2 regions of the Pectobacterium sp. A5351 genome follow, and region 1 is predicted to be linked to the other one. Evidence: predicted binding sites of a transcription regulator. Region 1 holds the regulator's gene; the other holds the start of a gene.
What was found. Region 1 encodes PhoB, which activates phosphate uptake and scavenging genes when phosphate is short. Its sites were predicted from a motif close to CTGTCATAAAACTGNCNNAT; they were not measured.
Positions count from the first base shown of each region.

Region 2: O1Q74_RS15755 (esterase-like activity of phytase family protein) is a predicted target of PhoB. The motif match lies at 1,499-1,518, and genes of this name have one in related genera.

Region 1 is NZ_CP116477.1:3,217,949-3,225,023, forward strand. It holds gene O1Q74_RS14920 (cobalamin-independent methionine synthase II family protein) at 1-971, opposite strand, end outside; gene O1Q74_RS14925 (PstS family phosphate ABC transporter substrate-binding protein) at 1,212-2,150, opposite strand; gene phoR (phosphate regulon sensor histidine kinase PhoR) at 2,165-3,487, opposite strand; gene phoB (phosphate response regulator transcription factor PhoB) at 3,515-4,204, opposite strand; gene sbcD (exonuclease subunit SbcD) at 4,499-5,725, shown strand; gene O1Q74_RS14945 (SbcC/MukB-like Walker B domain-containing protein) at 5,722-7,075, shown strand, end outside.
Region 2 is NZ_CP116477.1:3,404,653-3,411,727, forward strand. It holds gene O1Q74_RS15750 (multidrug efflux MFS transporter) at 241-1,434, shown strand; gene O1Q74_RS15755 (esterase-like activity of phytase family protein) at 1,579-2,940, shown strand; partial or broken gene O1Q74_RS15760 (GntR family transcriptional regulator) at 3,004-3,508, opposite strand; gene O1Q74_RS15765 (LysR family transcriptional regulator) at 3,863-4,762, opposite strand; gene O1Q74_RS15770 (alpha/beta hydrolase) at 5,041-6,006, shown strand; gene O1Q74_RS15775 (4Fe-4S dicluster domain-containing protein) at 6,527-7,075, shown strand, end outside.

The sequences.
Region 1 (7,075 bases):
TTTGCCGCTTCCGCGATACGCGCCTGCACCACGTCGGCATCTTCCAGTTCACCGTTCTTCGTGGTGATCAGTCCCAGAACCACCTGCTGATGGCCCGGCTTCACAAAGCGCAGCGGCTCAAATCCACCCGCTCTCTCGGTATCGTATTCCAGGAAGAAGGCATCAACATTCACTTCGCCAAACAGAATCTCTGCCACAGGCTCATAGCCGCCTTCAGAAATCCAGGTTGAGCGGAAGTTACCGCGGCAGACGTGTAAACCGATAACCAGATCCGCAGGTTTATCAGCCAACGCTTTGTTCAACACGTCGGCGTATGTCCGCGCCAGCTGTGCCGGGTCTTCACCACGTTCACGGATCTGGCGTTTTTGATCGTCAGAGCACAGATAAGCCCACACGGTGTCATCCAGTTGCAGGAAGCGGCAGCCTGCGTCATAAAATGCATGAATCGCATCGCGCCAGGTTTGCGCCAGATCGTCGAAATAGTCGGCTAGGTCGGGATACACCGTCGCATCAATCGCTTTACGTCCGCCACGGAAATGCATCACGCTGGGGCTAGGAATCGTCATCTTAGCGACCGCATCGCCAGAAATGCTGTTCAGGTAGCGGAAATGATCGAGCATCGGATGCTGAGGGTTGAAACTCACTTTATCCACGACGCGAATCGCATGAGATTTCGTCTGAATACCGTTGAATTGAATACCGTGATCGGCTTCGTAGCGCTCCACACCGTGCAAATCAGCAAAAAAGTCAAAGTGCCACCAGGCACGACGCAGCTCACCATCCGTCACAATCTGTAAGCCCGCTTCACGCTGCTTTTCTACCACCCGCAGGATCTCACGATCTTCAATGTTACGCAGCGCGATATCATCAATCTCGCCCGCCTGATGCTGAAGACGAGCCTGCTTAATCGCAGCCGGACGTAAGAAACTGCCGACGATATCAGCACGGAAAGGGGATAAGGTGTTCGCCATGTGTCGCTCCTGACATGTTGCCAGCACCGATCTTCAGGAAAGAAGCATGCTGACAGATAGTTTCAATATGAAATATTTGCCCAGAGAGATAGTTACATTTAATTTTATATAGCCATCTGGACGTCTAAATTTAAAACTATCCTGTCACGTGACAAAGCACAGGGCAATAGAAGAATTTTCACATTACATGAAGAAAATTCATGTAATGCAGAAACATCGCAAATTCGTGGATGAGAAGAATTACTCCGGCAGGCCGATCTGCTGACGCGTCTGACGACGCGTCTCTTCGGGTAGCGGTAAATAACCATCCTGATTCACCAGCGACTGCCCCGTTTCGGACAGCACACGATCTAAAAATGCCGCCGTCAGCGCTTCCAGCGGTTGGCTGGGCGCTTTGTTCACATAGATGTAAAGGTAACGGGTGTAGGGATATAAACCGCTGCGGATATTTTCAGTCGAGGGATAAATGTAGTCGCTCCCTTGTGCGGCTAACGGCAGCATTCTCACGCCGCTGGTACGAAAGCCCACGCTGGCATAGCCGATGGCATCCGTTGAAGCAGCCACCGCCTGCACAACGGATGCCGAGCCTGGCAACTCATTAACCTGAGGAAGGAAATCGCCGCGGCATAGCGCCTTTTGCTTAAAGAACCCGTAGGTTCCTGACGCAGAATTTCGCCCATAGCGCAGTAGCGTGCGTTTTTCCCAACTGCCGCGCAGGCCGAGATCGCCCCACTGTTTTATCGGCTGGTGGTTACCGCAGCGTTGCGTAATCGAAAAGATGGCGTCCAACTGCGATAAATTCAGCCCAGGCAGCGGGTTATCCTGATTGACCAGCACCACCAGCGCATCCATCGCGACCGGCACCGCCAGCGGTGGATAGCCATAGTGCTGGACGAACGCGTCAATTTCGCTGGCTTTCATCGCCCTGCTCATCGGCCCAAGCTGCGCCGCCCCCGATGCCAGAGATGTCGGCGCAGAAGATGATCCAGCGGCCTGAATCTGTAAATTCACGTTCGGGTAGTGCTGGCTGAAATCCGCCGCCCAAAAGGCCATCAGGTTAGCCAGCGTATCCGACCCCGCGCTGGAGAGATTGCCCGCCAACATCTGGCGAGGCTGTGCAACGCAAAACGCGCTGAGCAGCAGTAAAAAAGCGCCCGCAATACGAGTGGCGGATGTCATGGTAGCGTTTTCCGTCAGGCTAAAGGTTTCACCGTATTTTCAGCCAGAGAGGCAGGGACAATCAACCGATTCGGCAACGTAAAGACAAAACGCGAGCCCAGACCATCCTCACTCATGATTTCCAGACGGGAATCATGATGGCTGAGCGCATGTTTAACAATCGCCAGCCCCAGCCCGCTGCCGCCCGTCTGCCGTGAACGCGCCTTATCGACTCGATAAAAGCGCTCTGTCAGGCGCGGTAAATGTTCGGCCGCAATGCCCGGCCCGTTATCGCTGACCTGAAATTGCGCCCCTTGCGGGATCTTCTGCCAGCAGACTTCGATGCGCGTTCCCGCTGGCGTGTGGTTAATCGCGTTATACACCAGATTGGATACCGCGCTGCGCAGCTGTTCTTCATTACCAAACACGCAGAGACTTTCGTTCACACGAAAGACAATCTCATGACGTCCCTGACTGAGGGTCTGCGCTTCACGCTGTAACACGCGCAGCATCAATGGAATATCGACTTTTTCATTCAGATCGATTGCCGTCGCCGCCTCAATACGGGACAAGGTCAGCAGCTGTTTGACCAGCCCGTCCATGCGTCGGGTCTGCTCCTGCATGGTATTCAGTGCCTTCCCTCGCAAGGCCGCATCCAGCGTTTCTTCCTGCATCATTTCCAGATAACCCTGCAACACCGTCAGCGGCGTACGCAGTTCATGGCTCACGTTGGCAAAAAAGTTACGTCTGGCACCTTCAAGCTGGTGCATTTGCGTAATATCACGCACCACCATCAGTAGCTGCCCTTCGGAATAGGGCATCACGCGGAATTCAACATGGTGGGAATTATTCAACTGCAACGTGAGAGGACGGCTAAAATCTTGCCCTTTCATGTAGTTGGTGAATTCGGGATAGCGCAATAAGTTGAGGATATTCTGACCGTTATCTTCCGGCCAGCGGAAACTCAGCAGGTGCTGCGCCAGATGATTACACCAGAAGATCGTTCCTTCTTCGGTAGTGATCACCACGGCATCGGGCAAAGACTCGGCACCGCTGCGAAACCGTTTGATCAGGAGCGCCAACTCACGGCGTCGGCGTCGGTTACGCAACTGCATCTGATAGAGCCCGTAAAACAGCGGCTCCCAGCTCCAGCGGCCGGGCGGTGGCGTCATGCTGCGGTCAACCCACAGCCAGTAAGAGAGTTTCAGTTGGTTATAAAAGTTCCAGCAGAGTAAGCCTAATACGGCGACCAGCAGAAACCAGGGCAGATAACCAAAAATCAGCCCTAGCAGCAACGCGGGCAAACAAAAAAAAGCCAGCTCCAATGCCAGCCTTTTCCAGGATAAACGTTCTAGCACGTTAATATTTCTCCGGTTACGATCACCTCAGTAACGCGTTGAAAAACGGTAGCCCGTTCCCCGAACGGTTTGCACCATTTTGTCATGTCCGCTGGTTTCCAGCGCTTTACGCAGGCGACGAATATGGACGTCGACAGTACGATCCTCAACATAAACGTTAGTGCCCCAAACGTGATTCAGCAACTGTTCCCGGCTATAAACACGTTCAGGATGCGTCATAAAGAAATGCAGCAGCTTAAATTCCGTCGGCCCCATGTCCAACGCGTGCTCTTCGGTCGTCACGCGATGAGAGGAAGGATCGAGGCTCAGGCCACGCATTTCAATCACTTCTTCCACCGCCATCGGTGAAATGCGGCGCATCACGGCTTTGATACGCGCCACCAATTCTTTGGGTGAAAACGGCTTGGTAATGTAATCATCCGCACCCACTTCAAGCCCGCGCACGCGGTCTTCTTCTTCACCGCGTGCGGTCAACATCATCACCGGAATATCACGCGTCAGCGCCTCGCGCTTCATATGCTTGATGAATTGCAGGCCCGACCCGCCAGGCAGCATCCAGTCCAATAACACCAGTTCTGGGAACGGCTCCGACAGTTGCGTTACTGCACTGTCATAGTCTTCGGCTTCAACGGGTTGATAACCATTTTGCTCCAGTACAAAGCAGACCATTTCACGAATTGGTGCTTCATCTTCCACGACTAATATGCGTTTTGCCATTGTCAATCCTGTCGTTAATCATCGTCGCTGTTAGCAGGCGGAGGCATTATGCGTCAGTTTTATGACAGATTTATGAAAAACACACGGACCTCTCTGCACGATTGTTACAGCGCGTACATCCGATTTTTCGAGCCGCTTTCCAAACGTCTGATTCCACCGCGACAGCCGCCATGCCTGCTATATATAATCATGGCATTACGATGACAAAGTACGATGGCGACGACACACCCTTTCACATAATAAATAATGACAACGTCGTCCATCGCCACGCGGCATGAATATCGAGAGAACACGATGCGCATTATCCACACCGCCGATTGGCATTTAGGGCAATATTTTTATACCAAAAGCCGCGCTGCTGAGCATCAGGCTTTTCTGCACTGGCTTATCGCTCAGGTGGAGCACCATCAGGTCGATGCCATTATAGTCGCAGGCGATATTTTTGATAACGGCTCGCCCCCCAGCTATGCACGGGAAATGTATTATAGCTTCGTGGTAGAACTACAGCACACGGGCTGCCAGCTCGTTATTCTCGGCGGCAACCACGATTCCGTCGCGATGCTGAATGAATCCCGCGAGTTGCTGGCCTGCCTGAACACGCGGGTGATTGCCTGCGCCAGCGACGATCCCGCCCAGCAAGTGCTCCTGCTGCAAAACCGTCAACAGCAGCCCGGTGCCCTGCTCTGTGCCATTCCTTTTTTACGTCCACGCGATGTATTGACCAGCAAAGCCGGGCAATCAGGGGATGAAAAACAGCTGGCGCTACAGGAAGCGATTACGGCGCACTACCAGCAGTGTTACCAACTGGCTTGCCAAAAGCGCGATGAACTTGGCCTGCCGCTACCGATTATTGCAACCGGGCACCTGACGACCATTGGCGCAACCGCCTCGGAATCCGTGCGCGATATCTATATTGGTACGCTCGATGCGTTCCCTGCTCAGGCTTTTCCCCCTGCGGATTATATCGCGCTCGGCCATATTCACCGCCCGCAGCGCGTGACGCAAAGCGAGCATATTCGCTACAGCGGTTCGCCTATCCCGCTAAGTTTTGACGAACTCAACAGCGAGAAATCCGTGTGCTTGATCAGTTTTGAACCAGATTTGCCAGCACAAATAGAAATATTGTCTATTCCTGTCACTCAGCCGATGCAGTTGATTAAAGGTAGCCTGAGCGACATTGAACGACAGTTGGCCGCATTTCAGGATTATCGAGGCGATAAACCGGTATGGCTGGATATCGAAATCAGCACGCAGGATTATCTTAGCGACATGCAAAAACGCGTTCAGGCGATGACCGAGAATCTGTCTGTTGAGGTGCTTCTGCTACGCCGCACACGAGAACAGCGTATGCAGGCGATGACGCAACAGGACAAGGAAACGCTGAACGAGCTCAGCGTACATGACGTTTTTGAACGCCGTCTGGCAACGGAGACAGAGATGGAAGAGAGCCGCCAGCAGCGCGTTCGCATGCTGTTTAATCAGGTTATTGATGAACTGGAAAATAGCGAGCCAGCCAAATGAAGATTCTCAGTCTGCGCCTAAAAAACCTCAACGCGCTAAAAGGCGAATGGAAGATCGACTTCACGCAGGAGCCGTTTTCCAGCAACGGCTTATTTGCCATTACCGGCCCAACTGGCGCGGGAAAAACTACGCTGCTGGATGCCATCTGCCTGGCGCTGTACCACGAAACACCACGGCTTGGCCTGCTTTCCGCCAGCCAGAATGACCTGATGACGCGTAATACCGCAGAATGCCTTGCAGAGGTCGAATTCGAAGTGAAAGGCGTGGGATACCGCGCCTTCTGGAGCCAGCGGCGGGCAAGAAATGTCCCTGACGGCAATTTGCAGTCTCCCAAGGCCGAACTCGCGCGCATTGAAGACGGCAAAATTCTGTGTGAAAAACTCAATGATAAAAAAGAGATGATCACGCAACTCACCGGGCTGGATTTTGGCCGCTTTACGCGTTCCATGATGCTGTCGCAGGGGCAATTTGCCGCCTTCCTCAACGCCAAAGCAGACGACCGAGCGGAACTGCTGGAAGAGCTGACCGGTACGGACATTTACGGCCTGATTTCCGAACGCGTCTATGACAAGCACAAACAGGCAAGCGTCGCACTGAGCACGCTACAGGCGCGTGCATCCGGTATTCAGCTATTGACCGATGAGCAGCGTCAACAGGTGGAAGAACAGCTTGCCGAGCTGATCCAGCAGGAGCAACGGGGCAACATCGAGCGAGAGCAAGCGCTGACTACGCTACGCTGGTTCGAACAACTGACGCAGCGGCAAACACAGCTGACCAATACGCAGGCACAACATGCAAGCGCCGAATCCGCCATTCAGCAGGCTAAGCCACAGCTCGACAAGCTAACCAGCAGCGAACCGGCAGAAAAACTGAGGCCGCTGCACCAGGAACGAGAACGCTATCGGCAAGAGTCTCTTGTGATCGCCCAGCACATTGAACAACTGACCGCAAAGCAGGCCGCCGAGCAAACGACGCTGGCAACGCTACGCCAGCAGGAAGAAAAAGCCGAGCAGGATGTTAGTAGACACAAACAGGTACGGCAGCAACAAGAGTTGTTAATCAACGAACAGATTGTGCCACTTGACCATCGGATTGCCACGCTGGTGCAGCAGCACGCCCAGCAGCAGGACGAACTGGCCAAAATGCAGGTTCGCCTGCACGCAGATGAAAGCAAGCAAACTCAGACAGCGGCAGAGCAACAACAGGCTAAACAACAGCTTGAACAGATTCAGTCTTACCGCCAGCAACACGCGCATCATCAGCAGTGGGGAGAGCGGTTGCCTCTGTGGCGCACCCAGTTTCGACAATTGCGCCAGTTTCAGGACGAACAACAGAAGCTGGAGCAGAAAC
Region 2 (7,075 bases), 190 kb from region 1:
TTCACAAAGGCTTTCACTCTACCCACCGTCTCCCCACGCTGATTTTCTTTTGTTGCGGATCATTACCCTCAGTGACCACTACGCCGCTGGCTATGCTATGCTCATGATGAAAGACGAAATTTTAGTCACTGTCCGTTATTAATTGAGCGCCATTCACTGTCGGTTAGCACAATTTTTTTGCGCGCAGTCACCACGGTTTCGCCATTGGTTATTCGCTGATGAAGGCCTATTCCGCCCCCCATGGAAACCTGGAAACTTAACCTCTTCTCTGCCTGGCTGGGATGCTTTTTCACCGGGCTGGCCATGAGCCAGATATTACCTTTCCTGCCACTGTACATTGAGCAGCTTGGCGTTCACTCGCACGAATCGCTGAGCCTGTGGTCCGGCTTAATTTTCAGTTCGTCTTTTCTCGTCTCTGCCGCCGTAGCTCCACTGTGGGGAAGCCTCGCCGACCGTAAAGGTCGTAAGCTTATGCTGTTACGCGCTGCACTTGGCATGGCGATCGTGATGTCGTTACAAGGACTGGCGACCAACGTGTGGCACCTGTTCATCCTGCGCACGCTTATGGGGCTGACCTCCGGGTATATTCCCAATGCGATGGCGCTGATCGCCTCGCAGGTTCCGCGTGAAAAAAGCGGCTGGGCATTGGGTATGCTATCGACCGGGCAGATCGCCGGTGTCATTCTCGGCCCCTTATTCGGCGGCTTTATGGCCGACAACATCGGGCTACGCACCGTCTTTTTCATCACTGGCGGCATGCTGTTTACCAGTTTCCTGATTACGCTTTTCGCGATTAAAGAGAGCATAGTTAAGGTCACCAAAGAGAATCGGCTCAGCGGGAAAGCCGTCTTTGCTTCTTTGCCGTATCCGGCACTCATTATCTGTCTATTCATTACGACGATGATGATCCAGATGGCGAACGGCTCCATTAGCCCCATCCTCACCCTGTTCATCCGCGATCTGACGCCCGGCACGGACAACATCGCCTTTATCAGCGGCGTGATTGCTGCCATTCCCGGCGTATCCGCCCTGCTATCCGCACCGCGCCTTGGGCGTTTAGGCGACCGGATCGGCGCACACCGCGTACTAATCACCGCACTGGCGATCAGCGTGCTGCTGTTCCTGGTCATGGCGATGGTACAAAGCCCTGCGCAGCTCGGCATACTGCGTTTTCTGCTGGGCTTTGCCGATGGTGCGCTGATGCCAACCGTGCAAGCGCTGTTGGTCAAATACAGTAGTCAGCAGGTGACAGGCCGCATCTTCGGCTATAACCAGTCATTCATGTATCTGGGCAACGTCCTCGGGCCGTTGGTGGGTTCCGGCGTCTCCGCTCTGATGGGCTTCCGCTGGGTGTTCGTCATCACCGCGTTTCTGGTGTTGTGCAATACGATACAACTCTTTTTCACCTTCAGGAAACCGCGCGGAAAAGGATAGCAACAGCCTCTCTAAACAGCGATATGTCATGAAAACCGCATACTGCATTTCAAAATCAGGCGTGCGGTCACAGAACTGACATATCAATTATCTATGCTCCGACGGTACCTCAATCAAATTGATTCACATCAAAGAGCGAATGCCATGAAACACACGTTGTTAGCACTGCTGGTTGCCGGATTTCTGCCGTTCAGCGCGCAGGCAGAAGGAGAAAAAGTGACACGCTATGTCGTTACCTTCCCAGCCAGCGATCATGTTGCGTATCAGGGCAAATTCGCCCAGAACTTCCCCAACGGTTTACCTGTCGGCATTGGCTCCGGTCTCTATTTTACCGGCAAACAGGGTGATGACCTGATGTTCACCACCGTCACCGATCGCGGCCCGAATGCCGATGCGCCGCTGGTCGGTGAGAAAGAGGCCAAGATCTTTGCCAGCCCCGACTACGCGCCGCTGATGATGGATATTCGGGTCAGCGCGAAAGCCGCCGAGGCGATCAATGCCCGCCCGCTGCATGATGCCGAGGGCAATATCACCGGCCTGCCGCTACCTGCGGACGTTATCGGCACCACCAACGAAGTGGCACTGAATGACGCCCTACAACCGCTCAGCACCAGCCAGCGCGGGCTGGACACCGAAGGGATTACGCCGGACGGCAATGGTGGTTTCTGGCTGTGTGACGAATACGGCCCGTTCCTGATCCACGTTGATGCCAGCGGGAAGATCCTGCAAAAATTCGGGCCGACGCCTGCGGACAACGAACACTCGGTTGCCAGCGGTTTACCAAATATCATCAAATGGCGTCAGCCGAATCGGGGTTTTGAAGGGTTGACCCGCTTGCCGGACAGCACGATCGTCATGGCCGTGCAAAGCACGCTGGATATCGACGGCAAAACCAAAAACAAAGCGCAATTTACGCGCCTGGTGATGTTTAACCCGGAAACCAAAACCAGTCGCATGCTGGGCTACCCCATCAATATCGACAGCTACAAGAAAGCGAAGGATGCCAAAATCGGCGATATCGTGGCACTGGATAATCAACGCATTCTGTTGGTCGAACAGGGCACAGATAAAGATAAACAGATGCAGAACCGCATCTATCTGGTCGATCTCAGCAAAGCGAGCGACCTGACGCCGTTCGATGCCAACGGCAAATCGCCGGAATTTGACGATCTCGCCCAGTTGGAAAAACGCGGCATTACCCTGGCGCACAAGCAGGAGCTGGTGGATCTGCGTAAACTTGGCTGGCAGCAGGAGAAAGTGGAAGGTCTGGCCCTGGTCGATAAGCAAACGCTGGCCGTCATTAACGACAACGACTTTGGTCTGCAATCCGTGCTGCAATCCCCCGTGAAAGCAAAAGATAAGGCGGATGACTATCAGGTTACTACCGATGGAAAACTGACGCGAGATGGCAAGGCGGTAGAGACAACCTTAGCCATCAAACCGTTGCAGAAGCCAGAGGCCGACAACGAACTGTGGGTGATTCATCTGGAACAACCGCTGAAGTAACCTTCTGTGAAATGGCTTCCACCAGAGGATGGCCCCAAAAGTGGAAGCAGCAATTCAGCATGCTCAGGCATGCTCGAACCAGTCGCTATTCTGTTGCGCAATCGGCGTGATCGAATAGCTCATTTCCTGCAAGTGCTCACGAATCGTTTTTTCCGCGCATCAGGGTCGCGCGCTTTCAGGGCGTTAAAAATCAGGTCGTGTTGTTGGATCAGGCTTGGCGGAGGAGAAACCTGACTCAGGCTGAGAAACTCGTGCATCTGCTCATTCTGCACAGCCAATTCCTGCCGACGCACATTGTGCTCCAGCGTCAGCAGGTGTTCATCTGTCACCCTTTCTGCCGCCCGACGTACCATCGCGCGCTGCGGCAGGATCTGCACCAATCCAGCCTCTGCCAGCTTGATAAAAGCCTCTCGGACTGGCTGGCGGGACACATCAAAACGCACAGAAATTTCTTTTTCAGACAGCAGCTTACTGGGGGAATATTGCATTCCACGATGTCTTTACGCAGTACGCGATAAATTTGCTGGTTGACTGGTTCATTGTTGTTGCTCTGAAAAGAGGTGCCCATGACGCTACGTTTGGCAGGTGACAAATACTTCAGCGCTGACAATCTTCACGTTACTTATCCTTCTATGCATGTAGCCATTCGTTTACGCCAACTACCATACAAGTACCTAATAATGATAGTTTGAATCGCCTCACATTGATTCACATCTGTAATATCTATCTAAAACCGATGAACAGCGGGAAGTGAAACTGAATGCAATGAAGGGATAGAAGATGTAGAAAAAATAATATGATACGTCTGTCTAACAGGCAGTACATTGGGGGGAATGAACGCGGAACCTGCGTTCCTTACGGTACATGTCTTGGATATCGGCGTCTTTTGAACCCTGTCTTTTTAATTAACAGAGAAAGCGCCCTACCGAACGGACTCGCTGTAGTCTTGCAAGAAATCCAGAAACAGGCGCACCATAGGGATGTTCGTGCTGCGCTTCAGATAGCTAATCGCGAATGTTCTCTTCAGTTGCTCCTCCAGCGGAATCACCGCGACATCATAAGCGGTCAGGCTTTTCGCGACAGATGAACAGAGGAAGACCACACCAGACAGATTGACCACCAGATCCATAATGATGTCCATATTGCTGCATTCGCGAAAGTAACTGGGGTTAATGCCCTGTCGGGTGAAGGATTCGGAAACGGCGGCATGCTCCCCCGTCCCTTTTTGCGGCACGATCAGCTTTTCTTTTACCAGTTGCGGCAAGCTTAGCGTCGTATTGCCCGCAAGCGGATGCGACGTCGACATCACCGCCGCAATGTCATCAACCTGGCAAATGGTGTGATGAAACAAAGGATCGTTCAGGTATTCATCAAAAGGCGTTGAGAAAGACAGGTGGATCCCGCTATTACGTACCCTCTCCAGTAAATCGATGCTCACGCCATCAATGAAGGAAATATCGATATTGGGGTAGGCTTTCTGAAACAGGTTAAACATATTGTAGTGGGCCAGACGATTGAAAATCGGGATCACGCCAACCAGTAGCGCGCCATCCGTGCTTTCCTCATAGCTGCTGACGAACTGCTCCAGCTCATAATATTCCTTAATCATGCCCTGAATTTTATCAGCAAAGACCTTCCCGAATGGCGTCAGAGAAAACTGTCGCGTGGTTCGGTTAATCAGCTTCCTTTCCGTTTCAAGCTCCAGCCGCGCGATCTCTTGGGACAAAAACGCCTGAGAGATATTCAGCGCTTTCGCTGCTTTCGTGAAACTCCCGACCCGGATGAGTTCCTGATAATAAATCACACGTTTTATACTGAGCATTGTTTTATATTACGCATTAACGGTACCGTCTATATCCTGCCATGATAACAATTATAGGGATTTGTAAATAATCAATTGTGATTAGATGCACATTTAATTAATGAGAAATAACGTTAATAGTAGATATAGTCAACTTATTATAAACGAGGAAATAATTGAGTAGATTAATACGACACAGTCAATATTGTTAAATATTTTTTAGTATTCTCTTTACAAATATGACATCATCACTCACAAACCAAAAAAGTTTACATCTCCCTAACAAAAGGACTTAAGATATGGATTATTTTAAAACAACAAAGATAGGGTTAGCGACCTTGGCAATGATGAGCGCGACGGCAATCAATGCGGCACAGAATCAGCATGAGATCACCGTAAAACAGGAAACCACGTCGGTAAAATTAATTTCGGACGTGGTTTATTCTCAGGTCTCCATGCGTGGTTACCCTAACGTCGCATTAAAAATGGATATTCTTCAACCTGAAGCGAAAAACGCGCTTCCTGTGGTATTATTTATTACCGGCGGCGGGTTCATTAACGCCAATAAAGATAATTACCTGCAACAGCGTCTAAACATTGCTGAAGCCGGTTATGTGGTTGCCAGTATGGAATATCGTGTGGCACCTACCGTTCTTTTCCCCGCGCCGCTGGAAGATGTGAAATCCGCCATCCGCTATCTGCGCGCTAATGCGAAAAAATTCGGTATTGATAGCCAGCAAGCCGCTGTGTTCGGTACCTCTGCGGGCGGCTATCTGGCAGCATTTGCCGGCGCGACAAATGGTTCAAAAGTCTACGATAAAGGCGAACATCTCAATCAAAGCAGCGATGTTCAAGCGGTGATCGACTTTTATGGGTTATCCGACCTCACGCTGGTGGGTGAAGGTTTTCCTGATGATGTTGTCCAGAAACACGCTTCAGCGTCCGCTACGGAAGCTATCTGGGTCAACGGCACATCGGTATTTAATGAAGGCGGCGCCATTACCCGCTATCCCGATAAAGCGGCCACCGCCAACCCGATTAACTTTATCAACAGCGCGACACCGCCGTTCCTGATTATGCACGGTACCAACGATACTCTGGTTTCACCACGCCAGACCGAGAGACTGCATCAGGCGCTGACAGAGAAAAATATCGACTCGACCTACTACAGCGTCAAAGGCGCCGAGCACGGCGGGCCGCATTGGCTGCAACCGGACATCATGCAAATTACCGTACGCTTTCTTGATAAACACCTAAAACCCTGATGCCGGTTTAAAATCTATAGAATAGATTTCTTATTATTTATGTTGCATAAACGTTAGTGTGAAATAAGCACTAACGTTTTTATTTGTTGCGAGAAATCGCTCTAGCCGTTTATACCCTTCTCTACCACCGCATAAAAAAACGTGCGATATGACGCACATCAATTATTCACGCCTATCACATAATGAAAAAATAACAACGCACACATCTATAGCGGAAACGCTATTTCTTAAAAATACAAAAAGAATAAAGAAATAACATTGTATTTATAACAAATCGATATTTGTTATATACGGTTATACAAAAAAATAAACGTGACCAAGCGCACACTTAGATCTTTATTCTCATGCTCCAATAAAACCATAATAGCAACGTGGCTTATTTACTATTTTCATCGTAATGATGAACCGCTGTTTTCCATTAGCCTCAAACTGCGAAATATTAATGTTGGTACTGGATTAATACTGTCTATGAAAGATATAGCGTTCGCACGGCTATCACCTCAATGTGAAGATTTATAATATGGAAGAATTATCTCGCCGTCGTTTTATTGCCTATATGGGAAGCGCGATTGCCGTTAGTGGAAATATCGGTATCGCACGCGCACAGAATGAACCCGAAAAAGCGCAGGGTAAAGTAGCCGTTAAATATGGCTTATTGCATAACGAAATGCGCTGTATCGGCTGCAAAGCCTGTATCAAGGCCTGTAAAGCGACCAATAACGTGCCCGATGGTGTAACTCGGCTGGATATATTGCAAACCGTCGATATTCCCGCTGTTGAAAAAACGCGCGCGATTAAGCAATTTTTCCGCAAATCCTGTCAGCACTGTGAGAACCCGCCCTGCGTTGCCGTCTGCCCAACGGGAGCCTCCTTCAAAGACGCGCTCACCGGGATCGTTGATGTCAACGATAAACGCTGCGTGGGCTGCCGCTACTGCATTGCCGCCTGTCCTTACCATGTGCGTTTCATCAATCCGGTCACGAAGACGGCGGACAAATGTAACTTTTGTCGGCAAACCAATCTGGCCGCCGGAAAGCAGCCCGCCTGCATCGAAATCTGCCCCACCAAA